Regions from separate parts of the Bradyrhizobium sp. HKCCYLRH3059 genome, predicted to be linked through region 4. Evidence: predicted binding sites of a transcription regulator. Region 4 holds the regulator's gene; each other region holds the start of a gene.
What was found. Region 4 encodes PhoB, which activates phosphate uptake and scavenging genes when phosphate is short. Its sites were predicted from a motif close to TGTCATNNANCTGTCAT; they were not measured.
Positions count from the first base shown of each region.

Region 1: a site for PhoB is predicted at 2,991-3,007, ahead of phnF (phosphonate metabolism transcriptional regulator PhnF). Genes of this name have one in related genera too.
Region 2: a site for PhoB is predicted at 3,098-3,114, ahead of phnC (phosphonate ABC transporter ATP-binding protein). Genes of this name have one in related genera too.
Region 3: a site for PhoB is predicted at 1,661-1,677, ahead of ACQR13_RS01370 (DUF2794 domain-containing protein). Genes of this name have one in related genera too.

Region 1 is NZ_JBNPUF010000007.1:352,108-357,507, reverse strand. It holds gene ACQR13_RS23285 (ABC transporter permease) at 1-283, shown strand, start outside; gene ACQR13_RS23280 (ABC transporter ATP-binding protein) at 289-1,341, shown strand; gene ACQR13_RS23275 (phosphodiesterase) at 1,349-2,191, shown strand; gene phnF (phosphonate metabolism transcriptional regulator PhnF) at 2,227-2,952, opposite strand; gene phnG (phosphonate C-P lyase system protein PhnG) at 3,072-3,527, shown strand; gene phnH (phosphonate C-P lyase system protein PhnH) at 3,527-4,138, shown strand; gene ACQR13_RS23255 (carbon-phosphorus lyase complex subunit PhnI) at 4,142-5,245, shown strand; gene ACQR13_RS23250 (alpha-D-ribose 1-methylphosphonate 5-phosphate C-P-lyase PhnJ) at 5,242-5,400, shown strand, end outside.
Region 2 is NZ_JBNPUF010000007.1:361,524-366,923, reverse strand. It holds gene ACQR13_RS23330 (DUF1045 domain-containing protein) at 493-1,203, opposite strand; gene ACQR13_RS23325 (alpha-D-ribose 1-methylphosphonate 5-triphosphate diphosphatase) at 1,210-2,394, opposite strand; gene ACQR13_RS23320 (DapH/DapD/GlmU-related protein) at 2,391-3,053, opposite strand; gene phnC (phosphonate ABC transporter ATP-binding protein) at 3,228-4,037, shown strand; gene phnD (phosphonate ABC transporter substrate-binding protein) at 4,117-5,049, shown strand; gene phnE (phosphonate ABC transporter, permease protein PhnE) at 5,145-5,400, shown strand, end outside.
Region 3 is NZ_JBNPUF010000001.1:294,612-300,011, reverse strand. It holds gene acnA (aconitate hydratase AcnA) at 1-297, shown strand, start outside; gene ACQR13_RS01375 (DUF1223 domain-containing protein) at 486-1,268, shown strand; gene ACQR13_RS01370 (DUF2794 domain-containing protein) at 1,689-2,054, shown strand; gene ACQR13_RS01365 (GNAT family N-acetyltransferase) at 2,100-2,627, opposite strand; gene ACQR13_RS01360 (Bax inhibitor-1/YccA family protein) at 2,785-3,576, opposite strand; gene ACQR13_RS01355 (ABC transporter permease) at 3,841-5,400, opposite strand, start outside.
Region 4 is NZ_JBNPUF010000011.1:62,869-68,268, forward strand. It holds gene pstA (phosphate ABC transporter permease PstA) at 1-448, shown strand, start outside; gene pstB (phosphate ABC transporter ATP-binding protein PstB) at 445-1,266, shown strand; gene phoU (phosphate signaling complex protein PhoU) at 1,297-2,013, shown strand; gene phoB (phosphate regulon transcriptional regulator PhoB) at 2,030-2,737, shown strand; gene ACQR13_RS28340 (trypsin-like serine protease) at 2,884-4,200, shown strand; gene ACQR13_RS28345 (HoxN/HupN/NixA family nickel/cobalt transporter) at 4,377-5,400, shown strand, end outside.

The DNA.
Region 1 (5,400 bases), on a different contig from region 4:
CGGAGCCGCGCCATGGCGCCGCTTCATCGACGTCATCGTTCCCAACGCCGCGCCCGGCATCCTGGCGGGCAGCCTCATGGTGGTGACACTATCTCTCGGAGAGTTCAACCTGACCTGGATGTTGCATACGCCGCTGACCAAGACATTGCCGGTCGGCCTCGCCGACAGCTACGCATCGATGCGGCTCGAGGTCGCGTCCGCCTACACGCTGATCTTCTTCGTCATGATCATCCCGCTGCTGGTGGCCATGCAATGGATCGGCGAGAGAGGAAGCCTGAGGTGAGCACGATGACCCGGCATGGAGCCGCCCTCAAGGTGGAGAATTGCGGCAAGACCTTTGCTGACGGGACCTGCGCGCTCGCGCGCGCCACGCTCGACATCGCGCAGAGCGAGACGCTGGTGCTGTTGGGGCCGTCCGGCTGCGGCAAGACCACGCTGCTGCGGATCGTGGCCGGGCTCGAAACACCCGATGCGGGCGGGCGCGTGCTGTTCGGCGGCAAGGATCTGACGAGGCAGCCGATCGAGAAGCGCAACGTCGGCATGGTGTTTCAATCCTACGCGCTGTTCCCCAACATGACCGTCGCGGACAATATCGGCTACGGGCTCAAGATCCGCGGCGTGCCCAAGCCGGAGCGCGCCTCGCGGGTCGCGGAGCTGGTCACGCTGACCAACCTCGCCGGCCTCGAAGATCGGCGAATCGATCAGCTCTCGGGCGGCCAGCGCCAGCGCGTCGCGCTGGCGCGCGCGGTCGCGATACGGCCGAGCGTGCTGCTGCTCGACGAGCCGCTCACCGCGCTCGATGCGGCCTTGCGAGAGCGCCTGCGCGGCGAGCTCAACGGCTTGTTGCGCACGCTCGGCATCACGGCGATCTACGTCACGCATGACCAGGCCGAAGCCATGGAGCTCGGCGACCGCATCGTCGTGATGCGCAAGGGCGCCATCGCCCAGATCGGGACGCCGCGCGAAATCTATTTCTCGCCCGCCGATCGATTCGTCGCGGAGTTCGTCGGCGCGGCCAACATCATCGAGGCGCCGATCGACGGCGCCCAGCTCGTTCTGCCGGGAGGTCGGCAGCCGATCGCCGATCCCGGTCCACGTAACCTGGCGGTGGCGATGGTTCGGCCGGAAACGATCGGGATCGTCGACGCCGCGGCATCGAGTCTGACTGGCGTCGTCGACAGCGTCCGCTTTGTCGGCGACCGGCAGCGGATCATCGTCCGCGACGCCGCCTCAATTGCACTGACCGTGGACGCGCCGAATTCGATCAGGGTCGCTGCGGGAGAGCGGATCGGCCTATGGATTGCCCCGGACTCCATTCGGCTGTTGCCGGAGAAAGGCTGATCTGCTGATGACCAAGAGCCCCGTCGTCATCGCCCAGATATCCGACCTGCACATCAAGGCGCCCGGCCGGCTCGCCTACCGCCGCGTCAATACGGCGCGCGCGCTGGCCCGTTGCATCACGGAGCTCAACCGGTTCGAGCCGAAATTCGATCTGGTGGTGATCTCGGGCGATCTCGTCGATACGCCGTCGTCGGCCGAGTACGATCATCTCAAGGATCTTCTCGCCGAGCTCGAAACTCCATTCGTCGCCGTGCCCGGCAATCACGATTCACGCGAGCTGATGCGCGCGGCGTTTCCGGACGCTCTGCATGGTCAACCCACCGGTCCGCTGAACCGGTGCGTGGAGTTGGCCGATCTCGATCTGCTTCTGCTCGATTCCAGCGTGCCCGGCCATCCGCATGGCGAGCTCGATGAAGCGAGTCTGCAATGGCTCGACGCCGCGCTGGCCGGATCCAGCGAAAGGCCGGCCCTGCTGTTTCTGCACCACCCGCCGTTCGCCACTGGCATCTGGCACATGGACCGGCAGAACCTGCGCAACGCCGACGATCTCGCGGCCGTCCTCACGCGCCATCCGCGGGTGCAACTGATCGGGTGCGGTCACGTTCATCGCGCGACGCTGACCCGGTTTGCGGGCATCCCCTGCACGATCTGCCCGGCACCGAACCATGCCGTCGCGCTCGACCTGGCCGAGCTTCGCCCGCCATCCTTCCGGATCGAGCCACCGGCCTTTCACCTACATGCCTGGTTTCCGGGACCGGGATTTGGAACGGTCGTCACGCATCAGGTGCCGATCGGGGATTTCGACGGGCCGCATCCGTTCTTCAATCAGGACGGCACGCTCATCGACTGAGGGCGCAAGAACGAAGCGAGGCGGCGGGGTCTGGTCTAGCTCTCGACCTCGAACGTCACGCGCTCCGCCGCGAAGCGCGAGCGCTTGCTGACCAGCGGCGTCCCATCGGCATCGATGTCGGTGCTGTCGACCACCAGCACCGGACGGCCCAGCGCGAGGTCGAGCCGTGCGGCGTCGCTCGCGTCGGCGATGGCCGCCGTGATCCTGGTCGCGCCGCGGCGATAGTCGCGAATGCCGTAATGCGCAAGCAGCGCCGTCATCGAGCGGAGCGATGCGAAGATGTGGCCGGCCTCGGGAAATCGCTCGGACGACAGCCAGGACGTGCTGACGCAGATGGGGGTCTTGTCGGCAAGACGCAGTGCCTCGATTCGGACCAGCGGCGCCCCCGTCTTCAGTCGGAGCGCGTGCGCGAGTTCGCGCGTCGCCGACTCTTCGGACGCTGCGATCAACTGTCCGCGCGGCTCGCGCCCGCCGGCGCCCACGATCTCGGAGAACCTGGTTCGCGATCTCAGGGGATATGACAGACGAGGCGCTTCGACATAAGTGCCGCTGCCGCGCTCGGCGCGCACGAGGCCGCGCTCGGCCAAGGTCGCGAGCGCGCGACGCACCGTATGACGGTTGACGCGGTAGGTTTCGGCGATCTCGGTCTCGCCGGGCAGGCGGGTGCCGGCCGCGAAGCGGCCGTCGGCGATGTCGCGCTCGATGCCGTCGGCCACCCGGCGCCACAGTGCCACGCCCGAGTCAGCGCCCTGCATGCTCATCTGCGGTTCTCCGCTGCGCGACCTGAAAATCACGCCCATGTCATCAAACAGTCATGGCGCTTCGTTACGAAGTTGTCTATTAACATAGACAACTTCGCGATAGCAAGTTCGGGGTGAAGATGGAAGGCGAGACCGCGATGCAGGACCGGCGCAGGACGGCGATGCGGGTATTGGCGCATGCCTCGCATGCGGACATCCGCGCCAGGCTCGACGGACTGGCGCTGCCTGAGTATCGCGACCTGCGTCCGGCGGAGAATGGTCTCGTGATGCTGCGGGGCCGGATCGGCGGTGATGGCGCGCCGTTCAATGTCGGCGAAGCGACGGTGTCGCGCGCCGCGGTACGGCTGGAGAGCGGCGAGGTCGGGTTCGGCTATGTGCTCGGACGAGACGCCGGCAAGGCGCGTCTGATGGCGCTGTGTGACGCGATGATCCAGTCGTCGAGCCATGCGCGATCGATCGAGACTCAGGTGGTCGCGCCGCTGCAGGAGCAGATGCGCGCATCGCGGGAGCATCGAGCGGAGGAGGCTGCGGCCACGCGTGTCGATTTCTACACCATGGTGCGAGGAGAGGGCTGATGGGTCTCGCGGCATCCGATCTGCAACACGGTTTCGCCGACAATGTTCTGTCCGCGCAATCCACCTTCCGTACCGTCATGGAGGCCATGGCGCGTCCGGGCAATGTGCGGCAGGTCGAGGGCAATGTCGGCCGGCCGTCGTCGTTGATGCCTGGTGCTGCCGCGATCGCGTTGACCTTGTTCGATCACGATACGCCGATCTGGCTCGATGCGCCGCTCGCCGGCACGCCCGAGGTCGGCGCCTGGCTCAAGTTTCACACCGGGGCGCCGATCGTCGCCGATGCCGCGCTCGCCTGCTTTGCGGTGGCGGCGGACCCCGAAGCGCTGCCTGATCTGGATTCATTCGCGCTCGGCAGTGCTGAATACCCTGATCGCTCGACGACGCTGATCCTGCAGGTGCCGAGCTTGTCCGGAGGGCCGGCGTTCAAGCTGCGCGGTCCAGGCATCGACGGGACGACATCGTTCCGTGCAACGGTCGCGCCCGCCGATCTGTTCGAGCGGCTGTCGATCAATGAGAAGCTGTTTCCGCGTGGTGTCGATGTGGTGCTGGTCGATGGCTCGTCCATCGTCGCCATCCCGCGAACGACCCGACTCGTTTCCGCAGGAGAGTGAGGCATGTATGTTGCCGTCAAGGGTGGCGAGCGCGCCATCGAGAACGCGCACCGGCTGCTGGCGCATGAACGCCGGGGTGATCGCGATGTGCCCGAACTTTCGCTGGCGCAGATCTCCGAGCAGTTGGGGCTTGCCGTCGATCGCGTGATGGCCGAGGGCTCGCTGTACGACCGCGAGCTCGCGTCGCTCGCAATCAAGCAGGCACGCGGTGATCTGATCGAGGCGATCTTCCTGGTGCGTGCCTTCCGCGCGACCCTGCCGCGCTTCGGTGCGACCGAGCCGGTCGACACCGGTGCGATGCGGGTGCAGCGGCGCGTCTCGTCGACCTTCAAGGACATTCCGGGCGGCCAGGTGCTCGGGCCGACCTTCGACTATACGCATCGGCTGCTCGATCCGCAGTTGGCGGCCGCCGCCGAGCCGGAGCCGCCGGCCCGTGCCGAGGCGCCGAATGCGCCGACGCCACGTGTCACCGATATTCTCGGCCAGGACGGGCTGATCGAGCCGTCGCCGCAAGCCGATGTTGGCGCGCCGGTCGGCGATCTCACCCGCGATCCCCTAGGCTTTCCCGCCGATCGTGATCTGCGGTTGCAGAATCTCGCACGCGGTGATGAGGGCTTTCTGCTCGCGCTCGGCTACTCGACCCAGCGCGGCTACGGCCGCAACCATCCCTTTGCCGGCGAAATCCGCTTCGGCGAAGTCGAGGTCGAGTTCGTGGCCGAGGAGGTCGGGTTCGCGGTGCCGCTCGGATCGATCGAGCTGACCGAATGCCAGATGGTGAACCAGTTCAAGGGGTCGGCCACCGAGCCGCCGTGCTTCACGCGCGGTTACGGTCTCGCCTTCGGCCAGAGCGAGCGCAAGACGATGTCGATGGCGCTGGTCGACCGCGCCTTGCGGGCGCGTGAGCTGGGTGAGGATGTGATTGCGCCGGCGCAGGATGAGGAGTTCGTGATGTCGCACTCCGACAACGTGCAGGCGACCGGGTTCGTCGAGCATCTGAAGCTGCCGCATTATGTCGACTTCCAGTCCGAGCTCGGCCTGCTGCGCAAGCTGCGCCAGGAGTTCGCCGAGGCCAATGCCGCTCCCGAATTGAAGGAGGCTGCGGAATGAACGCGCCGACCTACAATTTCGCCTATCTCGACGAGCAGACCAAGCGGATGATCCGTCGCGCGATCCTGAAGGCGATCGCGATTCCCGGCTATCAGGTGCCGTTCGCGAGCCGCGAGATGCCGATGCCCTATGGCTGGGGCACCGGCGGCGTACAG
Region 2 (5,400 bases), on a different contig from region 4:
CATGCGACGTCGTGTTGACGGTCTCGACGACGCCCGACGTGCAATTTCTTTGTGCGGCCGAAGTGGCAAAATTGACATTATCGCCTTCGTCGCGATGCACGTTTGACCACGGCGACTCGCTAAGCGGCATGAAGGCGACAAGCCGTCGGCAGATCACGGCGCGGCACGGTGCAAGGTGTCGCACGGCGCACAGTGTTGTCAGCTTTTCAGCAGATCGCGTCTGTTATTTCGCCTTGCTGCGCGATGACCTGACCATAGTCTCCTCGCAGATTTTCATCGGCCTGGGAGGAGTTCATCACCATGAGCGAAACTGTCTCGGCACCAAATGCAAGCGCGAGCCTGTCGATCGATCGACGATTTCTCGCGACCTCAGCCGCGCTCGCGGCAGGATGGGGAGCCCTGCCGCGGGAGCGCGCCGACATCTCGCCGCCACTCTCGGTCTTCGACCGCGAGGCGCCGCCGCACTATGCAGGCCATGCCGAACTGACGCCGCTATCCCCCCTGGACGACCGTGAGCGGCCAGTCTCCGATGATGCGGAAACGTTCGTGGGCATTGGCCTGGCGGAACAGCACAATCCTGTCGATCCGGAGCTTTGTCAGTGACAGTGCCGCGAATCTCTCCTGCAGCATCATCAGGATCGGCCGGCGCCGTTCGTCGGACAGCCGGCAGGTCAGCGTCATGTGGAAGCGGAAATCCTCCATGACATAGGGATAACCCCAACGATCGAGATGATCGCGCTGCCGTGGTGTCAGCAGATCCGGCTTGCGCCGAGCACGGTCGTCGGCCGTCATCGGAGCGCGAAATGGCTCAAAGGCCTGGACACAATCGGCCGCGAGCTGTTGCAGCGCCGGCGACGGCTCGCCGGGGATCATCGCGATGAAGCCGCTGATCGCGTCCACGATCGGACGGATGGCCGGGACGGCTCGCGGCGTGGCCGCGAACGCGGCACAGGCGCTGCGGAGCGCGGCTTCGTTCTCCGCATCGGACAGCTCGAACGGAGCCTTCAAGGTCGCGTGAAAGCCGTATTTGCGCGGGTCTGCGGTCAGCTCAGCCCAGTCTGGAACCGCGCGGACGATCTCGCTCGGAAAGCTGCGGTCATCGCCGCTCCACGCGTCGTATCCGAGCAGGCTCGCGCCGAATTCCGCCAGATCCGCCGTCGCTGGTGGAGCATAATAGATCGCATAGCGCAGAAGATTGGCCATGGTTCGCTACTCCGCCGCCATGGCACGCGCCGGCCGGGCGTTCAGCCGGTCGGTCTCGGTGAGATAGACCAGCCGGCCGGACGCGATCACGGCGACGACATGGGGGCGCAACGGCACGCGGTCGTCGACCAGAATGATATCGGCGCGGCGGCCCTCGGCGAGCGTGCCGCGGTCCGCCAGCCCGGCTGCGCGTGCAGGGCTGCCCGAGATCAGATCCCAGGCGCGCGCCAGCGGAAGAACGCCGTCGGCCGCAAGCCGGTACGCTGCCAGCAGCGGCGCTGGATAGTAGTAGTCGGAGGCCAGCACCGAGCAGAGGCCCTTGGCGATCATGTCGCTGGCCTTCGTCCACCCGGTATGGCTGCCGCCACGGACGACGTTGGGCGCGCCGAATACGATCGCGTCGTCCCCTTGAGCGGCCTCGCGCGCGGTCTCCTCATTGACCGGAAACTCTGCGATGGTCACTCCCTGGCTGCGAAACGCCTTGCGCATGGCCGGGCTGTTGTCGTCATGCGACAGCATGCGGACACCAGCCTTGCGTGCGATCTCGGCCAGCCGCGCGATCGAGGCCGGAACGGCGTCGGCGCGAGCGGCGATGCGCGCGACCAACCGGTCGAACTCCGCGCCGGGCAGGCCGGTGCGGTCGACCATGCGCTGGCGCTTGTGCGGCTTGTCCAGACTCGCCACCGTCGAATCCATGTGATCGTTGAAGGCGAACAGGTCAACGCGCCGGTCGGCGAGCCACCGGCCGATCTCCTCCTCATCGTCGAGATTGAAGGTCTCGTGACGCAGATGAAAGCGCGTGTCGGCTGCGAGCCGCGGGCGCAGCGCTTCGATCGATTCGAGCAGGCGCCGCGCATTGTCGGCGCTGCGCAGGCCCGGCTCCCATGACCAGGTCGTCGCGTGAAAGACCGTGGTGATGCCATTGCTGATGGCCTGGCGGTCGCTGTCGATCAGCGCAACGTCTGTCGGGAAATCGACCCCGGCGCGCGGCATCATCTGGCGCTCGAACGCATCGCCGTGGATGTCGACGATGCCGGGAAGCACAGTGAGCCCCTCCGCATCGAGTTCGAGACCCGACCGGCGTCCCGGTGTCCCGATGCCGGCGATCACGCCGCCGGATATGATCAAGGAAGTGTCTACGAGGTCGGTATCGACGAGGCAGCGGCCTCGCGAGATGCAGATATCGGTCATGGGGCGGCACTCTGCAGCACCGCGACGCGCGCGTCGAGGGCAGCCTCGTATTTGTCGAGAAACGCAGTGATCGCGAGCTTGCGAAAATCCGGCAGCGCCGCGCGCAGCGCCTCGTGATTCCAATCCCACCACGCCAGATCCAGCAGCCGCTGCTCGACCTCGTGCGGAAACCGGCGCTTGATCGGGCGCGCCGGATTGCCGGCGACGACGGTATAGGCCGGAACGTCCTTGGTGACGATGGCGCCAGCCGCCACGACCGCGCCGGTGCCGATGTTGCGGCCCGGCAGCACGATCGCGCCATGGCCGATCCAGACATCGTGTCCGATCTGGACATGATGCTCTCTCCGCCAGGCGAAGAACTCCGCATCGTCCGGCTCTCCTGGAAAATAGGCGCTGGCGCGATAGGTGAAATGGGCCTGCGTCGCCCGCTGCATCGGGTGGTTGCCCGGATTGATCCGGGTCATCGCCGCGATCGAGCAGAACTTCCCGATCCTCGTGTAGGTGATCTGGGAATCGTTGACCACATAGGAGTAGTCGCCCATCGTCACCTCCTGCAGGATGGTGCGGGCGCCTATCTCGCAATAGGCGCCGAGCGTCACGTCCTGGAGCTTGGCCGAGGGATCAACGGTAGGTTCAATCGAAAGCGACTTGCCGGCCATCTCGCGTCCTGTCTCTACGCCTGTGAGGGTGTTGGATCTCCCCTATGACAGAGGCGTGACATCTGCATGACTGTGACCGGCATGTGGACGGACGTGGCGCCGCAGTGTCCCTGTCACATAACTGTAGAATCCAGACGCTAGCGATAGGCCAAAGCGAGGCGTCTGGAGAATTCAATGCTGGTGGTGGATGGCCTGACGTGCCGTTTTGGCATGAAAGCCGCAGTCGACAATGCATCCTTCTCTGTTGCACCGGGCAGCTTCGTCGGCGTGATCGGGCGTTCCGGCGCCGGCAAGTCGACCCTGCTGCGGTCCATCAATCGTCTGAGCCCGGTGAGTGGCGGGCGCGTCCTCTTCAAGGATCTCGACGTGACGGCGCTGCGCGGCCGTGACCTGCGGCAGTGGCGCGCGCGCTCGGCGATGATCTTCCAGCAGTTCAATCTGGTCGGCCGATTGGACGTGCTGACGAACGTGCTGATGGGGCGACTGGCCGAAATCCCGTCGTGGCGCTCGCTGGCGCTGCTCTGGCCAGCGGAGGATGTCGCCATGGCGCTGTCCGCGCTCGAACAGTTCGACATGGCCTCCCTCGCCGCGCAGCGCGCCGATCAGCTCTCGGGCGGGCAGCAGCAGCGCGTCGCGATCGCGCGCGCGATGGTGCAGAACCCCGAGATCATTCTCGCAGACGAGCCGATCGCCTCGCTCGATCCCCGTAACACCAAGATCGTGATGGACGCGTTGCTGCGCATCAACAAGCATTTCGGCATCACCGTCGTCTGCAATCTGCATTCGCTCGATCTGGCGCGCAGCTATTGCGATCGCCTGATCGGCATGGCGACCGGACGGATCGTGTTCGACGACGTGCCGTCGGCGCTGACGGCGCAGATCGCACGTGAACTCTACGATCTCGAGGCGGACGAGGTGATGGGTTCGATCCATCCGGCACCGGCGGCAACGGTGCCGGTACTTGGCGAAGCGGCCGTGGCCTGAGACGCGGATTTCTGCAAGCTCGAGCTTCCGCATGGCGCGGGGGCGAGACCTGTTACTTACTGCAACAAGAGGGCATGTTATGATCAATCGTCGCATCGTTCTGGCGGGCGTCGCTGCGCTGGCTTTCACGGCCTCGGCGTCAGCCGAGGACTGGAAGGCGAAGTATCCTGAGCTGACCTTCGCCGTGGTCCCGGCAGAGAACGCCTCGGGTGTCACCGAGCGCTGGACGCCTTTCGTGAACTATCTCTCGAAAGAGCTGGGCGTGAAGGTGACGCTGCGTATCGCCAACGATTATGCGGCCGTGATCGAAGGCCAGCGCGCCGGCAACATCCACATCGCGAGCTATGGCTCGGCGTCGTTTGCCCGCGCCCGGCTCACCGGGGTCAAGACCGATGCCTTCGCCAACGACATCAACTCCGACGGCAGCACCGGCTACTATTCGGTGTTCTTCGTCAAGGCGAGCAGCCCGTACCGGAAGGTCGAAGACCTCAAGGGCAAGAATCTCGGCCTCGTCGATCCGAACTCAACGTCGGGCAACAACGTGCCCCGCTTCGAGCTCAACAAGATGGGCGTGACCGACGCCGAGACGTATTTTGGCAAGGTTGTCTTCACCGGCAGCCACGAGAACGCGGTGCTGGCCCTTTCGCAGGGGACTGTCGACATCGCGGCCAACCAATGGACGAGCGACAACGATTCGACGTTGGCCCAGATGCTGACCAAGGGCATGCTGAAGAACGCTGACGGTTCGCCGATGAAGAAGGACGACTTCCGCATCATTCACAAGTCGGCGCCGATCATCAACGGCCCCTACGCCTACAACACGGACCTGCCGGACGATCTGAAATCGGCGATCGCCAAGGCCTTCTTCGATGCGCCGATCAAGGACAAGGCCGCCTTCGACCGTCTCTCCGACGGCCAGAAGAAGGGCTTCCACCCTGCCACGACGAAGGACTGGGATGGCACGATCGACCTGATCAAATTCGTCGACAGCCTGCGCAAGAAGGCGTCCTGATCGACGATCCATCGATGGTGAGCCGGGTCTCGTGGGGCCCGGCTCGTCCGTTGAAGAATCCCTCGCACGTCCGAACCAAGAGCAGCACGAAGCCGATGGCTGTTGCCGTTTCGATCCTTCCGAGCCAGCAGCTTGCGGCTCTGAACGAGACCTATCGGCGGGCCGTTTCGCGCCGTCGATTGCGTCTTGCCCTGTCCGCCATGGTATTCCTGGCGGTGCTCTTCGCCGCGGCCATCGGTGCCGAGGTCAATCCGCGGACGTTCTATACCTACTTCGGCAACTTCATCAGCTACTTCGATCGCATCTTCACGCTCGACGACGGGCAGCGGGTCTGGACCAATCTGCCCGAAT
Region 3 (5,400 bases), on a different contig from region 4:
TGCCAGAGCTTCGAGCGCATCCATCGCTCCAATCTGGTGGGTATGGGCGTGCTGCCGCTCACCTTCCAGGAAGGCACGTCCTGGTCCTCGCTCGGCCTCAAGGGCGACGAGAAGGTTACCATCAAGGGCCTGCAAGGCGACCTGAAGCCGCGCCAAACCCTGACCGCCGAGATCGTCTCGGCCGACGGCGCGGCGCAGCAGGTGCCGCTGCTCTGCCGGATCGATACGCTCGACGAGCTCGACTACTACCGCAACGGCGGCATCCTGCACTACGTGCTGCGCAAGCTCGCCGCTTAACCAACGCGCGATGCGACAGTTTGGCTCACTCTGAAGTGAGTAGCGGGTGATGAAGGAGGCGGCCTATGACAAAGGCCGCCTCTTTTGCATTTTCGGTTTGTTAACTACGAGGACGGCATCGCGGATGCAGTGATGCACAGGGCGCAGCGGACGGTGGTCCAGACGGGACAGTGGCGATGAGTGGACAGATGTCGTGGTGGTCGCGCGCAGCGCTGAGTGTCTGTGCGGTCATCGCTTTCGTCCGGCCAGCTGCGTCCGATCCCCGTGCGGTGATCGAACTCTTCACCTCGCAAGGCTGTTCGTCCTGCCCGCCGGCTGACAAGATCCTCGGCGAGCTCGCCAGAGATCCTTCGGTCATCGCGCTGTCGCTGCCGATCGACTACTGGGACTATCTCGGCTGGAAGGACACGCTGGCCGACTCCCGCTTCACGGCCCGGCAGCGGGCCTATTCTCGTGCGCGCGGCGACCGCGAGGTCTATACGCCGCAGGCGGTGGTCAACGGCTCCGTGCATGTGATCGGCAGCGACCGCGAGGCGATCGAGGGTGCCATCGAGGAGACCGTCCAGGGTGGCAGCGTGATGTCGGTGCCGGTGAGGCTGTCGGTCGACGGCCAGGACCTTACTGTCTCCGTGGCCGCGGCCAACGACCAGATGCCGCGCAAGCACGGCGAGGTCTGGGTCTGCTCGATCTCGCGGGTGGTCCCGATCTCGGTCGGCCGCGGCGAGAACAGCGGCCGTGATCTGACCTATTACAACGTCGTTCGCGGTCTTCAGAAGCTGGGTGACTGGAACGGGTCGCCGGTCAGATGGAGCGTGCCGCTGGAGAAGATCGCCCGCGAGGGCGTCGATGGCACCGTCGTCTATGTGCAGGACGGCAGTCGCGACCGCCCTGGGCCGATGCTCGGGGCCGCCTTTTCCGAGTTGCCGTTGGGCGGACGGGCTTCAGCAACGGCGCGCGGTCCCGAGCGCTGATCTTCCGTCGTCCTGATCTTCGTTTTCGCTGACCTGCGTTGGGCGCGTCACGTCCGTGCGACGGCGCGTCCCGACAATCTTACGTGCAGCTCACGCCAGAAAAGCAAAAGGACCAACTTGCGTTGGCCCTTTGCCTTACTTGTGAATAGACCCGATCCTGACGACCCCGGGGGGCTGGGGGCTGAGGAATCCGGAACCGAAAGGACCGGGCCAACGCACACGAATCTTATGCCGAAGGTCGGGGGCGGTCGGTGGGCGGAAAGACGGCGCGATTATGATTCTGCTAACGATCCCGTGACGCTTGCGTGTTCGCGGAACCGACGGCCTCGCAGGCTCGGTCGAACTTCAACAACGAAAACGGCCCCTTGCGGCTTCTGCCGGATGGCGCGATCATGTCACACGGATGACAGGAGGACGCCAATGAACCTCACGCCGGAGGACGCCGACCCCAGCGAGAACCGCGCGGCGGCGCGCAGTGCGGCCGCAGCGCCGAGCCGGGTGACGTTCGACCGCCTGGAGCTGAACCGCATCCTGAACCTCTACGGCCGCATGGTCGCCGACGGTGAGTGGCGCGACTATTCAATCGACTTCCTGCGTGACCGGGCCGTCTTCTCCGTGTTTCGCCGGGCGTCCGAGGTGCCGATCTACCGCATCGAGAAGGATCCGCGTCTCGCACGCAAGCAGGGCATGTACAGCGTGATCTCGGCCACCGGGCTGATCCTGCGCCGCGGCCACGAGCTCGAGCGCGTGCTGCTGGTGATCGCGCCCAAACCAGCCCTGGTCTGATCCCACGCGTTCCGGCTTGATCATGACATTCCGACTGGCGCTGCCTTACGCCGGGACGTCGCTGCTCCCGGCCCCGAGCGGGCGCTGCATCATCACAGTATCGAGCCAGCGGCCGAATTTCAGGCCGACGCTCGGGTGGGTGCCGATCATCTGGAAGCCGCAGGCGGTATGCAGCCCGACCGAGCCGGAATTGGCGGAGTCGCCGATGACGGCGATCATCTGGCGAAAGCCTCCCTCCTCACAGGCGTCGATCAGCCGCCGCATCAGGCGCATCCCGATGCCGCGACGCTGGCTGGCCGGAGCGAGATAGACCGAGTTCTCCACCGTGAAGCGATAGGCAGGGCGGGGCCGGTAGGGCCCGGCATAGGCATAGCCCACCACCTCTCCGTCCAGCAGGGCAGCGAAATAGGGGAAGCCGCCGTCGCGGAGCGCCCGGAAGCGGCGCGTCATCTCCGCCAGATCCGGAGGGTCGAGCTCGAAGGTGGCCGTGCCCTCGCGGACGGCTTGGCCGTAGATGGCGGTGATGGCGGGAAGGTCGGCCTCCTGGGTGGGCCGGATTTCAATGTCGGACATGGGGGGAAGCATACCCGGGCGGACGCGGCGATCAATCCGGCCTCGCGGCATGGCTGCCGCTGCGGCTTTGCGCCGGTCGCAATCGGGGTTTGTGCAAACGAAAAGCCCCGGCGGTGAGGCCGGGGCTTCGAAGGTCGCTCGTTCGAGCGGTTGGATATCAGTCGCGCTGTCCGAGCAACTGCAGCAGCAGCGTGAACAGGTTGATGAAGTTCAAGTACAGCGACAGGGCGCCGGTGATTGCCGCGCGCTCCGCGATGTCGCCGCCCGCGGAAGCGTAGCCGTAGATGTACTCGTTCTTCAGACGCTGCGTGTCCCAGGCGGTCAGGCCGGCGAACACGAACACGCCGATCACCGAGACGATGAACTGCAGCATCGAGCTCGCCAGGAACAGGTTCACGAGGCTCGCCAGCACGATGCCGATCAGGCCCATGAACAGGAACGAGCCCATGCCCGTCATGTCACGCTTGGTCGTGTAGCCGTAGAGGCTCAGCGCGCCGAACGTCGCCGCGGTGATGAAGAACACCCGCACGATCGAGGTGTGGGTGTACACCAAGAAGATCGACGACAGCGAGATGCCCATCAAGGCCGAGAACACCCAGAACAGGATCTGTGCGGTCGACGGCGCCAAGCGGTTGATGCCGGCCGAGATCGCGAACACCATGACCAGGGGGGCCAGGATGAACAGCCACTTCAGCGGGCTCACGAACATCGCGTAGCCGAACTGCGTCAGATAGGCGTTACCGAACTTGAACACGCCGGCCGCCGGATCGCCGGTCACCGACGCCATGTAGACGCCCAGTGCCGCAAGGCCGGTGATGGCCAGGCCGATGCTCATGTAATTGTAGATGCGCAGCATGTAGGCGCGCAGACCGGCGTCGACGGTCGCGGCATCGGCGCGCCCGGCCACCCGGCCAAAGGGTGAAGCATAGTTGCGGTCTAGGTCCGACATGGTCGATTCCCGTTGGTTGCCCGGCAGCCCGGTCCTGACAGGACCGTTGGCCGGTTCTCGAAAAACCCTATCTCATACCCACCGCTGCAGATATTAAATTTGCGTCATCGGCAAATTCGCCATCTTTTGGCAGGTCTCTGAGCCCATTCCCTAGATGGGAAACTAGCATATCTGCCGCAAGCTTCCACGCGCGGCTGAATGTCGCTCCGCGCGCGTCCCAGCCGCAGAAATCGCGTTAACCGTGCGGCATGAGCGCGCAAGCCGCTACAGATTCCGAAGAACCGTCGCGGGCTTCTGGTTGAGCGCCAGCAGCGTGCCGGCCAGACCGAGGCCGACCGTCACGATCAGCGCGGCTACGACGACCAGCGCGGCGCTGCCGGCCTGCCAGGCGAAGCTCAACGTCATCAGCCGGGTCACGATCAGCCAGGCGGACACCGAGCCGGCGATGACGCCGAACGCGGCGGTGGCAAACCCGATCATCAGATATTCCAGCGCGTAGGCGCCGAGCAGCCGCAGCCTTGTCGCGCCCAGGGTCTTCAGGATGACGGCATCGTAGACCCGGTGGCGGTGGCCGGCTGCCAGCGCGCCGCCCAGCACCAGGATGGCCGAGATCAGCGTCACCGCACTGGCGCCGCGGATGGCGAGCGCGAGGTTGGAGACCACCGAGCCCACCGTCTCCATCACCTCGCGGACCCGCACGCTGGTCACCATCGGGAAGGCGTCGGCCACCTTGCGGATGACACGGGCATCCTCGGCGGTATCGGAGCGCGCCTCGGTGAGGGTGGCGACATGGGTGTGCGGCGCTCCCTTGAAGGCATTCGGGGAGAACACCAGCACGAAATTGATGCCGAGCCCCTGCCAGTCGATGGTGCGCATGTTCCCGATCCGCGCCGTGATGTCGCGTCCGAGCACGTTGACCACGATGTCGTCACCGAGCTTGAGGCCGAGACCGTCGGCGATCCGCTTCTCGATCGAAACCAGCGGCGGGCCGCTGTAGGTCTCGCCCCACCACTCGCCCTCGACGACCTTGGATCCTTTGGGAACTTCGGCGGTATAGGTCAGGCCCCGGTCGCTCTGCAGCACCCATTCGGTGTCCGTCGTCGCCTTGAGGTCCTCGGCGCGCACGCCGCGGGCGGAGACGATGCGCCCGCGCAGCATCGGCACGTCTTCGACAGTGGATTGAGGGGCGAGGTCCCTGAGGAAGTCGCGGAAGCGGTCGGCCTCGCCGGAGGGGACGTCGATGAAGAAAAACGACGGCGCCTGTTCCGGCAGTTGAGCCAGGAACTGGCGTCGCAGATTGCCGTCGATCTGGGTAATCGTGACCAGCACGGCGAGTCCCAGCCCGAGCGACAGCACCACGGACGGTGTCAGCGCGCCCGGGCGATAGATATTGCTGACCGCCAGCCGCAGCATCGGGAAGCGGCTGCGCGGCAGGGCGCGCGCAATCGCCATCACCGCGGCGGCAATGCCGCGCAACAGCACGAACACCAGCGCGGCGGCGACGACGAACACGGCTGCGATGCGCTTGTCGTAGGACAGGCCGATCACGACTGCGATCAGCAGCGCGACAGTGCCCGCGATCAGCACCAGATAGCTCCAGCGCGGACGGTGCCATTCGGCGATAACCGCCTCGCGGAACAACGCCGCCACCGGCACGTCGCGTATGCGCCCGAGCGGCCACAGACCGAACGCCAGTGCGGTGAGCAGACCATAGACGAAGGACAGCGCCAGCTCATCCGAATGAATGGCCGGGATCACGGGCAGCGGCAGGATGTTGCCGAACAGCCCGACGATGGCAAACGGCAGGGCCGCCCCGGCGCTGAG
Region 4 (5,400 bases):
GGGCGGCTTCTCGGCACTCGCGGGTTCCCTTGCATTGGCGGTCATCGTGATCCCGGTGGTGCTGCGCACCACCGAGGACATGCTGCTGCTCGTGCCCAACCCGCTGCGCGAGGCGGCGTCTGCGCTCGGCCTGCCGCGCTCGCTGGTGATCCGCCGCATCGCCTATCGGGCGGCGCGCTCGGGCCTCATCACCGGCGTGCTGCTGGCGACCGCCCGCGTCGCCGGCGAGACCGCGCCTCTGCTGTTCACCGCGCTGTCGAACCAGTTCTGGAGCCTCAACCTTTCCAAGACGATGGCGAACCTGCCCGTCACCATCAACAATTTCGTCCAGAGCCCTTATGCCTACTGGAAACAACTGGCCTGGAGCGGAGCCCTTCTCATCACTCTGGCCGTGCTCGCCCTGAACATCGGTGCACGCATTCTCGGCGCCGAGAGGAACACCAAATGACCGAACTGTCCGTCTCCGTCAGTCAGCCCAATCACGCTCTTCACGGCAAGGCGCTTCCGGATGCGCCGGCCAAGGTGACCGCGCGCAACCTCAACTTCTACTACGGCGACCATCATGCGCTGAAGAACATCAACCTGTCGCTGGGCACCAACCGCGTCACCGCGTTCATCGGCCCGTCCGGCTGCGGCAAGTCCACGCTGCTGCGCATCTTCAACCGGATGTACGATCTCTATCCGGGGCAGCGGGCGACCGGGCAGCTGATGCTCGACAACACCAACATCCTCGATCCCAAGCTCGATCTGAACCTGCTGCGTGCCCGGGTCGGCATGGTGTTCCAGAAGCCGACGCCGTTCCCGATGACGATCTACGAGAACATCGCCTTCGGCATCCGCCTCTATGAGAAGATCTCCAAGTCGGAGATGGACGACCGGGTCGAGAAGGCGCTGCGCGGCGGCGCGTTGTGGAACGAGGTCAAGGACAAGCTCAACGCCTCGGGCCTGTCGCTGTCCGGCGGCCAGCAGCAGCGGCTGTGCATCGCGCGTACCGTGGCGGTCCGGCCGGAGGTGATCCTGTTCGACGAGCCGTGCTCGGCGCTCGATCCGATCTCGACCGCCAAGGTCGAGGAGCTGATCCAGGAACTCGCCGAAAACTATACGATCGCCATCGTGACGCATAACATGCAGCAGGCGGCGCGCGTCTCCGACAAGACCGCCTTCATGTATCTCGGCGAGCTGATCGAGTTCGACGACACCAGCAAGATCTTCACCTCGCCGAGCGATCGGCGGACCCAGGATTACATCACCGGCCGGTTCGGCTGACGCCGACGACATTGTCTTCAGGAGATCATCATGGCCAGTGAACATACCGCCAAGGCGTTCGACAGCGATCTGCAGGACCTCACCCGTCTGGTATCGGAGATGGGCGGCCTCGCCGAGCGGCTGATCGTCGATTCCGTCGATGCGCTGGTGCGACGCGACATCGCGCTCGGCCAGAAGGTGGTCGCCACCGACGCCGAGGTCGACAAGCTGCAGCGCATCATCGAGGAGCGCGCCGTTCTCACCATCGCCCGGCGACAGCCGATGGCGGTCGACCTGCGCGAGATCGTCGGCGCGATGCGCGTGGCGACCGATCTGGAGCGCATCGGCGACCTCGCCAAGAACATCGGCAAGCGCGTCGCGGCGCTGGAGAGCGACTTCCATCCGCTGAAGCTGATCCGCGGGCTCGAGCACATGACCGATCTCGTGCAGTCGCAGGTCAAGACGGTGCTGGACGCCTATGCCGCGCACGATTTGCCGGCGGCGATGACGGTGTGGAAGGGCGATGAGGAAGTCGATGCCATCTGCACCTCGCTGTTTCGCGAGCTCCTGACCTACATGATGGAGGATCCGCGCAACATCTCGTTCTGCATCCACCTGATGTTCTGCGCCAAGAATATCGAGCGCATCGGCGATCACGCGACCAACATCGCCGAGACGGTGTTCTATATGATCGAAGGCCAGCAGATCATGGACAAGCGCCCGAAGGGCGACATGACGAGCTTCGCATCGACGATCCCCGGCAACTGAGAGAGACGGTTCAGACATGGGCGCCCGAATTCTGGTGGTGGAGGACGAGGAGGCGCTGACGACGCTGCTGCGCTACAACCTCGAGGCCGAAGGCTACGAGGTCGAGACAGTGGCGCGCGGCGACGAAGCCGACACGCGCCTGAAGGAGCGTGTTCCCGATCTCGTCGTGCTCGACTGGATGCTGCCGGGCCTGTCCGGCATCGAGCTGTGCCGCCGCCTGCGGGCGCGGACCGAGACCCGGCAGTTGCCGATCATCATGCTCACCGCACGCGGCGAGGAGAGCGAGCGCGTGCGCGGCCTCGCGACCGGCGCCGACGACTACATCGTCAAGCCGTTCTCGGTGCCGGAGCTTCTGGCGCGGGTGAAAGGCCTGCTGCGGCGGGCGAGTCCGGAGCGGCTGGCGACCGTGCTGTCCTATGGCGACATCGAGCTCGACCGCGAGAAGCGCCGCGTGGCGCGCTCTGGTAGGCCGATCGATCTCGGCCCGACCGAATACCGCCTGCTCGAGTTCTTCCTGGAGCATCCCGGCCGCGTGTTCAGCCGCGAGCAGCTGCTCGACAGTGTCTGGGGCCGCGACATCTACATCGACGAGCGCACCGTCGACGTCCATATCGGCCGCCTGCGCAAGCTGCTCAATCCCGGCCGCGAGCAGGACCCGATCCGCACCGTGCGCGGCGCCGGTTATGCGCTCGATGATCGCTTCGCCAAGAGCGAGCAGGTGTAAGGGGCGATCCGGCGTGAGGACGCAGCAGGTGTGAGACGCGAGGCGGCCCGATTGAGGAGATCGCGGTCCGCTTTCCGCCACGCCGCCGCCGTCTTGATCGTGTCTGCTTCGTGGCCGTCACGATGTTTCGGTGCCAGCGGACGCCCTTGATCAAGACCATCATCATATCTCTTGCCGTGCTGCTCGGCGGCGCGGCGGGCGCCACGGCCGCCGAGCTCGAAGACGCGGTCGCGGCGGCAGGCAACGGGCAGCATGCGGCGGCGATGCGACGGCTGCTGCCGCTGGCCGCCAAGGGCGATGCGCGGGCGCAGTTCGACGTCGGCTTCATGCACGCCTTCGGCTGGGGCCAACCGCGCAACCCCGCCGAGGCGCTGGCGTGGTACCGCAAGGCCGCCGATCAGGGGCTCGCTGTCGCGCAACACTATCTCGGCATCGCCTACGTCAATGGCGAAGGTGTTGCGAGCAATTACGGCGAAGCCGGCCGCTGGTTCAGCCGCGCCGCGGCGCAGGGCTTCGCCCAGTCGCAATACATGCTCGGCCTGATGCTGCTCGACGGCCGCGGTGTGAAACAGGACGTCGTGCAGGGCTATGCCTGGCTGGTGATGGCGGGCCGTAGCGGCGTGCGATCGGCCGGCCGCGACGTGCAGCGGGTCAAGTTGACCGAGCCGCAGCGCGTCCAGGCTCAGAGTGCCATTGCGGCCTGGCGGCCGAAGCCGGAATCGGCGGAGGCCGGCATCGCCGCTCCGCGTCCGGAGCAACTGCTCGGGCTCGACCGCCACATCGGCGAGGTCGTCGATCCCACCTCGTGGCCGGCGTCGTCGATCGGCGTCGTCACCGTCGCGCAATACTCGACCGGCGGCTGGTGCACCGGCACGCTGGTCGCGCCGCGCGTCGTGCTCACCGCGGCGCATTGCGTGTTCAACGGCGTGGCGCAGGTCAGCCCCGGCAACGTCCGCTTCCTGGCCGGCATGAACAGGGGCACGCCGGCGGCATCGTCTGTCGCCGACAAGCTGATCGTGGCGCCTGATTTCGTCCCGACCCGGCACGACAGGTGGTCGCTCGACCGCTCGCCCGCCGATTGGGCGTTGATCGTGCTGAAGGACGCGCTGCCGTCGAAGCCGGTTGAGGTCAGGGCGCTGACGCGCGAGGAATTGCAGGCTGCGACCACGGCCGGAACCATCTCCGAGATCGGCTATGGCCAGGAGCGGCGCTATTCGCCGACCGGCCAGCGCAATTGCAGCGCCGGCATGACCAAGGACGGGATGCTGCTGACGGTGCATTGCCTCGCCAATTTCGGCTATTCGGGCTCCCCCATCATGGCCGAAGTCGGCGGACAGCCGGCCGTGGTCGGCATCTTCTCGGCGTTCCATGAGGAGACCCGGCTGATGTTCGCCGCCCCCGCGAGCCAGTTCGAGGCGGTCGTGCGGCGCGAGATCGCGGCACAGAGTGCCTCGATGCGGTGAGCGAAGGAGGGACGAGAGAAGAGGATGTCCCGCCGCTGGTCATGATCTGTGCGTGACTGGATAGCGGGTTGCCAAGCAAGAGGGCAATCCGGGAAGGGCCGCCCACGTTTTCCCGCAGCTTTTGCCTGCAGCGGGGGGCTTTACCGAACTGGCCTGGCTCTTGCTATAGTCCGAGTATGACGATTGTTCAAATTGATCATCCTCGTGCCCCTCGGCTGCTGTGGTGGCGATCGCAGCCCGGCCGCAACGTTGCGCTCGTCGGCGGGCTGGTCGCCGCCAACGCGCTCGCCTGGGCCTGGGCGTTCGCGCTCTACGCCGACCGGCCCGCCATCGTCGGCACCGCGATGCTGGCCTGGCTGCTCGGACTGCGCCATGCGGTCGATGCGGATCACATCGCGGCGATCGACAACGTCGTGCGGAAGCTGGTGCAGGACGGTAGCGCCCCGCGCGCCGCCGGCCTGTATTTTGCGCTCGGCCATTCCAGCGTCGTCGTCATCGCCACCATCGTCGTGAGCCTCATCGCCGGCGCCGACCTCCTGGATGAAGAGAGCGCGATCAGGGCGATCGGCGGCGTCATCGGCACGTCGGTGTCGGCCGGCTTCCTGCTGCTGATCGCGTTGGCGAACCTCATTCTGTTCGTGAACCTCTGGCGCCGCGCCGCACAGCCGCAGTCCGAGATGGAAACCGCCGGAAGCTCCGGACGGGGCATCCTCATCCGCCTGCTGCGCCCGGTGCTCCGCCTGGTGGGACGCGCCTGGCACATGTATCCGCTCGGTTTCCTGTTCGGTCTCGGCTTCGACACTGCGAGCGAGATCGGGCTTCTCAGCCTGTCGGCGACCGAGGCAGCGCGCGGCGCGAGCCTCGCCCATGTCCTGGTGTTTCCGGCGCTGTTCGCGGCTGCGATGGCCACCGTCGACACCGCCGACAGCATGCTGATGGCGGGCGCCTATCGCTGGGCGCTGACCGATCCCGCACGCAAGCTGCGCTATAACCTCGTGATCACCGGCGCATCCGTTGCCATCGCGCTGGTGATCGGCGGCTTCGAGGCGATCACGCTGTTGGCGCCGCGGCTTGGCCTGACCGGGGGATGGACGGGGGTCGCCACCGCGCTGGGCGACGATGTCGCCAATCTCGGGATCGTCGCGATTGGCCTGTTCGGACTGATCTGGGCGGTCGCCATGCTGCTCGGTCGCAGCCAGC